Regions from separate parts of the Martelella lutilitoris genome, predicted to be linked through region 1. Evidence: predicted binding sites of a transcription regulator. Region 1 holds the regulator's gene; the other holds the start of a gene.
The links. The regulator PhoB, encoded in region 1, activates phosphate uptake and scavenging genes when phosphate is short. The targets are predictions, from matches to a motif close to TGTCATNNANCTGTCAT.

Region 1 (3,615 bases):
TCGCGCATCAGGAGCGCCTCATAGGTGGAGCCGCAGGGCTCGGGGATGAGGCTGATCGCGCCGAAGTGCATCGCCGAACAATCAGCGCCGATCTCGGGCAGATCGTCCTCGGTGATCATCCGCCCCGCCGTGTTCTCGTCGTAGAAAGCGTAACTTGCCGAGCCGTTGACCAGCTTGACGAAGGCGAGCGTCGTCGGGCGGTCGGAAATGGCGACATAACTGTGATCGACCTTCGACGCATCAAGCTTTTCGCGGATGATATCGCCCATCAGGTCGGACGAAATGCCGGAGAAAAAGCCCGTCTTGCGTCCGAGCCGCGCAAGCGCGACCGCCGTGTTGCAGACCGCGCCGCCCGCGTAAGGGGCAAAGGCAGGCTCGCCCCTGTCCGTCTCGCGCGGCAGCATGTCGATCAGGGCTTCCCCGCAGCATAAAATCATTCATCTTCTCCCAATTTCTGTAAGGCGTCCGTGCGCCGGGTCGCGGCAGTTCGCCCGCCAACCGAGGCGGGCGTCCCCTCCCCTCAGACGATCAGTTCCTCAAGCCCGCCGCGCGCCCGCGACCAGTCCATCGGATGGTCGAGGAAGGCGCCGACGGCATCGAGGGTCGCCTGATCGGCGAGCCCGTCCTTGCGCGCCACAGCAAGCACGTCCTTCCAGGTGGCGATATAATGAAGGGCAACGCCGCCTTCGCGGAAACGTCTCTCCGCCTCGCCGAAAATCCCATAATAGAACAATGCCATGCCGTGTTCCACCACGCCGCCGGCTGCGCGGATGGCATTGATGAAGTTGAACATGGAACCGCCGGCCGTCGTCAGGTCCTCGATCACCAGAACCCGTGCGCCCTTCGGCAGGTGGCCTTCGATCTGCGCGTTCTTGCCGTAGCCCTTCGGCTTCTTGCGCACATAGATCATCGGCAGTTCCAGCCGGTCGGCCAGGAAGGCGGCGAAGGGAATGCCGGCCGTCTCGCCGCCCGCCACGCAATCGAATTTCTCGAAGCCCGCATCGGCAAGCACCCGGGCGGCGGCAAAGTCCATCAGCGTGGAGCGGATGCGCGGATAGGAAATCAGCTGCCGGCAGTCGATATAGACGGGGCTGACCAGGCCGGAGGCAAGCTTGTAGGGCTCGTCCGGCGAAAAGTGAACGGCGCCGATTTCCCACAGCATGCGCGCCATCAGATCGCCCATCACCGCGGGCTCCGCGAAACTTGCTCTGCTCATCTCAACAATCCTCTTGTGCTGCGGCTTTTCGGGATGCGGGGAGGCGGCATCCCTGAAAAGCCCTCTTGCCGGCGCGAAACTCCGCTGACGGCCGCCCGATGTCCAATTGGACAATCGGGCGTGAAAAATCAATCGCCGCAGGGCTGTTTCAACAGAGCCGAACGGCTGACCGGGACAGCATAGCGCAACCGGTTACGCCCGCAATGACGGATATTAAATCGTTTAGAAAATCTTTTCGGCTGTTTCGTTGACGCAGCTAGACTTCCATCGAATAGCCCGCGCCGCGCACGGTGCGGATCACATCCGGCATTTGCGAGAAATTGAGCGCCTTCCTCAGTCGACCGACATGCACGTCGACGGTACGCTCGTCCACATAGATGTCATGGCCCCATACGCCGTCGAGCAGTTGCGCGCGTGAAAACACCCGGCCGGGCGATGTCATCAGGAATTCGAGAAGCCTGAACTCGGTCGGGCCGAGGCGGACTTCGCGCGCCTTGCGGTGCACCCGGTGGGTCTCGCGGTCAAGTTCGATATCGCCGCATTTCAGCACGCTGGAGAGCACTTCCGGGCGCGCGCGCCTCAAGATGGCCTTCACCCGCGCCATCAGCTCCGGAGTGGAGAACGGCTTGACGACATAATCATCGGCGCCGATCGCCAGGCCCCGCACCCGCTCGCTCTCCTCGCCGCGCGCCGTCAGCATGATGATCGGCAGGCGTTCGGTCTCCGGCCGCATTCTCAGGCGGCGGCAAAGCTCGATGCCGGAAACGCCGGGCAGCATCCAGTCGAGCAGAAGCAGGTCGGGCACCCGCTCCTGTAGCCGGATTTCGGCCTCGTCGCCGCGCATGATGGTTTCGACCTCATACCCCTCGGATTCGAGATTGTAACGCAGCAGAACGCTGAGCGCTTCCTCGTCTTCAACAACTGCGATTTTCGGAACCATAGGACGTATGTCTCCCTTGTCTCAAACGGCTTCTAAAGATCATCGGAACCGACGGCCGGGGAATTGTCGTCCTTCGGACGCTCTCCCTGCGGCTGGGAGCCGGTGGCGATGTAGTAGATCATTTCTGCGATATTGGTGGCGTGGTCGCCGATGCGCTCGATATTCTTGGCGCAGAACAGAAGATGGGTGCACGAGGTGATGTTGCGCGGATCCTCCATCATGTAGGTCAGGAGCTCGCGAAACAGCGAGGTGTAGATCGCGTCGATCTCGTCGTCGCGCTCGCGGATGGAGCTCGCCTTGTCGGCCTGGCGCGATGTGTAGGCGTCGAGCACTTCCTTCAATTGCAGGAGCGCCAGTTCCGACAGATGCTCAATGCCGTGGGCAAGTTTGCGCGGCACCCCGGAGCCCTGCACCGAGATCACGCGTTTGGCGGTGTTCTTGGCCATGTCGCCGACGCGCTCGAGATCGGAGGCGATACGGATAGCGCCCATGATTTCGCGCAGGTCCGCTGCCACCGGCTGGCGCCTTGCGATGATGACGACCGCCTTTTCGCCGATCTCGCGCTCCGCCTCGTCCAGCACAAGATCGTCCTTGATCACCTTTTCGGCAAGCTCGGTATCGGTGTTGACGAGTGCCGAAACCGACTCGCTTACCATCTCCTCCGCCAGGCCGCCCATTTCGGAAATGCGGCGCTGGAGATATTTCAGCTCGTCATCGAATGCCGTCAGAATATGCGAGGGAGCCATGTCTGTTCCTTCCTTGGCGTGAGCGTGCGGCAACCGCCCCTCAGCCGAAACGTCCCATGATGTAATCCTGGGTGCGTTGGTCCGCGGGATTGGTGAAAATTGTGTCGGTGTCATTCTCCTCGACCATATGGCCGAGATGGAACATGGCCGTGCGTTCGGAAACGCGCGCGGCCTGCTGCATGGAATGGGTCACCATCACGATCGTGTAGTTCTCTTTCAGCTCCGAGATCAATTCCTCGACGCGTGCGGTCGCGATCGGATCGAGCGCCGAGCAGGGCTCATCCATGAGGATCACCTCGGGATTGACGGCAATGGCGCGGGCGATGCACAGCCGCTGCTGCTGGCCGCCGGAAAGGCTGGTGCCCGGCTCGTGAAGCCGGTCCTTCACCTCGTTGAACAGGCCCGCCTTGATCAGGCTGGTCTCGACGATCTGGTCGAATTCGCCGCGATGGCGGGCCAGCCCGTGGATGCGCGGCCCGTAGGCGACATTCTCGTAGATCGACTTCGGGAAAGGATTGGGGTTCTGGAACACCATGCCGACGCGCGCCCTGAGCTCCACCACATCGATCCCCGAGGCGTAGATGTCCTCCCCGTCAAGCGTGATCGTACCGGTGACGCGGCAATTGTCGATCGTGTCGTTCATGCGGTTGAGCGTGCGCAGGAAGGTCGACTTGCCGCAGCCCGACGGACCGATCAGCGCGGTGACCGCGTTT
Region 2 (3,615 bases), 1.8 Mb from region 1:
CATCATGTCGGATTTCTCGAGCGGCTGGACGGTGATTTCCAGAAGACCGATGATCCATTGGGCGGCAGCGCTGCCCGGCACCATGGGAATGCAGCCGGCAACGGCGATGGCATTGCCGACGCGGCGGACCGGAAAGGGCGTGTTGTAGGAGAGCTCCACGACCAGCGCGACGGCCACGGCTGCGGCAAAGGATGCGGCTTCCAGCGGCCAGCCGTGCAGCATGCAATAGGTTCTCACCGCCAGAGCCAGCGCGCCGGCCAGCGCGGCCCAGCCGAGATTGCGGTAGCCGAAATTGAACAGCACGCCGAACCCGGCAGCGGCAACCGCCCCGAAAAAGGCGTGGTGGGCGATGTTGGGCGCCGATTTCACCGCATCCTGCAGACCGCCGCCCAGCACGATATGCGCCGCGCCGACGCCCAATGTAATAAAGACGAGGATCATCGCCACGGTGACGAAGCGGGCGCTGCCGAGCGTCGGAAAGCCCTCCATGATGTCCGTCTGCGCGTTCATCGACGGCACGCCCGGCACCAGCATCAGCACGGCGGCGCTCATCGAGGTGTCGATCATGGCGCTGCCCATGGCCATGGCGCCGATACCGGACAGCACGGCGGCGGCAAAGGCGACCGTGGCGGTGACGACGAAGGCATTGTAATGCCGCTCCAGCAGCATCAGCCGGATGTACTGGCCGATCATGCTGGCGATCAGCGTCGTGACGAAGGCCGGCGCATCGGCGCCCAGCAGCCTTCCGAATGCGGCGCAGGCCAGCCCGGCGGCAAAGACGTTCAGCAGCTTGTGATGCTTCGGCGTGGACGTGGTCGCTGCGGCCAGCTTCTTCTCCACCGCATCAGCCGTCAGCCCGCCCCTGCCCGTTTCGGCGCAGATTTCGCGAACCCGGTGGTTGATGCGCATGTTGACGCCGTGATGGCCGACCCCGATCATGTGCGTCGACGAGCAGACGCCGTCGCCGACCGTCGTCGAGATCGAGGCGAAACCGACGCGGATATCGGCGCTCTTGACGCCGAGGCCAAGCGCCACCTTCTTGACGCCCTCGCGCACGACGGCGGACTTCGCCCCGGTCTCCATCAGGATGCGCCCGGCCTCCAGCGCGACGAGGGCAGTCTTTTCCAGCGTTCTCTGCCGGAACAGAAGCTCCGCAACCCCATCGTCATGCGCGCCTTCGCGGATCTCGTCGGCCGGTGAGCCTGTTTCAGTCATTGCCTCTCCTGTCGCGCATGCGGCGTTTGGGAACGGGGATCAAGTTGCGGGCTTCGCCTCGTCGGCAGGCCGGCGGCGAAACTAGACGCAGCGCACGCATTCGCCTTGCTCTATGTCAAGCCGGCCGCGCAGGCTGCCTCCTGATCCTAGCCAAAATGCAAAGAAGTGAAAACAGGGTCAGCCGAGGATGACGGAGCTGCGCAGAAATCGCAAGTACTAGCGCAAGTCGATCCCATTTATGACAGTTTTACGACAGTTGTGTGACGGTTTTTTAAAAGGAAACACGGGTTTTTCCCGGTTTATGAATTTTTTACAACATGCTATGCTTGCCTATATTTCGTTGTTATACGACTTCCGTTTTCAACCAAACCTCAAAAGGGCTATCTGATGAAAATCGGAATTTTTACCAAGGGCGCTAAGGTTGCTGCCGTTGCCGCCGCTATGGTCGTAAGCGGCACTGTCGCTCAGGCTGCAGACACCTCGCTGACGGGCTCCGGCGCCTCTTTCCCCTTCCCGCTCTACTCGGCCTGGTTTAAGGATTTTGGCCAGAAGACCGGTATTGAAGTCAACTACCAGGCCAAGGGCTCCGGCGGCGGTATCGAAGACTTCACCAACCGCGTAGTCGACTTCGCAGCCTCCGACGCTGCCATGAACGACGAGGAAATGGCCAAGGTTGACGGCGGCGTCGTTCTTCTGCCGATGACGGCCGGCGAAGTTGTTCTTGCCTACAACCTCGACGGCGTTTCCGAACTGAAGCTGCCGCGCGACGTTTACCCGAAGATCTTCCTCGGTGAAATCACCAAGTGGAACGACGAAGCCATCGCCGCCGCGAACGAAGGCGTCGACCTTCCCGACGAAAACATCACGGTTGTCGTTCGCTCCGACAGCTCGGGCACCAGCTTCAACTTCACCAATCACCTTGCAGCCATCTCCAAGGAATTCGAAAGCACTGTCGGCGGCGGCAAGACTGTTCCGTGGCCGAAGGCTTCGAACTTCGTTGCCGCTCCGGGCAACCAGGGCATCACCGCCACGGTCAAGCAGACCCCCGGCGCGATCGGCTACATCGAGTATGGCTATGCCCAGCAGACCAACACGCCTTATGCCCTGCTTGAGAATCAGGCCGGCAACTTCGTGAAGGCCGGTCCGGAAGCCGGCAGCGCCGCTCTCGCCTCGGCTGAACTCGACGAAAACAACGTCGCCTTCATCGTCGATCCGAAGGGCGAAGAAGCCTACCCGATCGCCACCTTCACCTGGATGCTGTTCTACAAGTCCGGCCAGGATGCCGACACCGTCGCAGCGCTCAAGGAAATGATCAACTACGGCCTGACCACCGGCCAGACGATGGCCGACAAGCTGGGTTACATCCCGCTGCCGGAAAACATCATCGAAATCAACAAGAAGTCGATGGAAGAAATCGGCGGCTGATTTCGGCCAATTCAAGATTTTGCCGGGGCGTAACATGTTGCGCCCCGGCTTTCGTGGAAAAGAATACACGCAGACATTTATGCTCTTTCCAGTCAGATCGCGATACTCGTCCCGATCGCCGTTACCAGGAGCCCCCTGATGGCCGACAAGCCGAAAACCGTTATGCCACGCGATGGCAGTGTTTCGCGACCACCGACCGCTTTCGAATACGGTTACGACAAGTCCTTTCGCTTTCTGACATTCTTCGCAGGCCTGATCACGATCATCCTGCTGATCTACATTTTCTACAAGATCGGCTCGCAGGCCGCTCCGGCGATGCGTGAATACGGTCTTTCCTTTCTGACGACTGTTGAATGGAACGCGAATACGAACGATTACGGTATTCTCGCCGAAATCTGGGGCACGCTCTATTCCTCGCTTCTGGCGCTGCTTTTCGGCGGCGGCCTCGGCATTGCGGTCGCGATCTTCCTGACCCAGGGTTTCCTGAACGCCCGTCTTGCCTGGATCTTCCGCCTGATCGTCGAAATGCTCGCCGCGATCCCGTCGGTCGTCTACGGCCTCTGGGGCATCTACGTCCTCATTCCGGCCATCCGGCCGATCGCCCGCTGGCTGCATGATACGTTGGGCTTCGTCCCGTTCTTCTCCACCTCGCTTGCCGGCCCCGGCATGTTTCCGGCAATGATCGTTCTTTCGATCATGATCCTGCCGACGGTCGCCGCAATCTCGCAGGACGCCTTCAAGGCCATTCCGCTGAAGGTGCAGGAAGCCGCATACGGCATGGGCACGACCAAGTGGGAAGCGATCCGCAAGGTCATCCTGCCGACGGCCTCCGGCGGCATCTTCGCCTCGCTGGTTCTCGGCTTCGGCCGCGCGCTTGGCGAAACCATGGCGCTCGCCATGCTGATCGGCAACACGCAGCAGGTCTCGCTGTCATTGTTTTCGCCGGCGACAACGCTTGCATCGCTTCTGGCCTCG

Region 2: the regulator PhoB is predicted to act here: its motif matches at 1,454-1,470, upstream of pstS (phosphate ABC transporter substrate-binding protein PstS).

What each region holds. Positions count from the first base shown of each region.
Region 1 covers NZ_CP066786.1:3,764,662-3,768,276, forward strand. Annotated here, with positions in the region: gene JET14_RS17910 (carbohydrate kinase family protein) at 1-437, opposite strand, end outside; gene JET14_RS17915 (orotate phosphoribosyltransferase) at 521-1,216, opposite strand; gene phoB (phosphate regulon transcriptional regulator PhoB) at 1,473-2,156, opposite strand; gene phoU (phosphate signaling complex protein PhoU) at 2,189-2,902, opposite strand; gene pstB (phosphate ABC transporter ATP-binding protein PstB) at 2,943-3,615, opposite strand, start outside.
Region 2 covers NZ_CP066786.1:1,956,162-1,959,776, reverse strand. Annotated here, with positions in the region: gene JET14_RS22730 (threonine/serine exporter family protein) at 1-1,215, opposite strand, end outside; gene pstS (phosphate ABC transporter substrate-binding protein PstS) at 1,603-2,640, shown strand; gene pstC (phosphate ABC transporter permease subunit PstC) at 2,779-3,615, shown strand, end outside.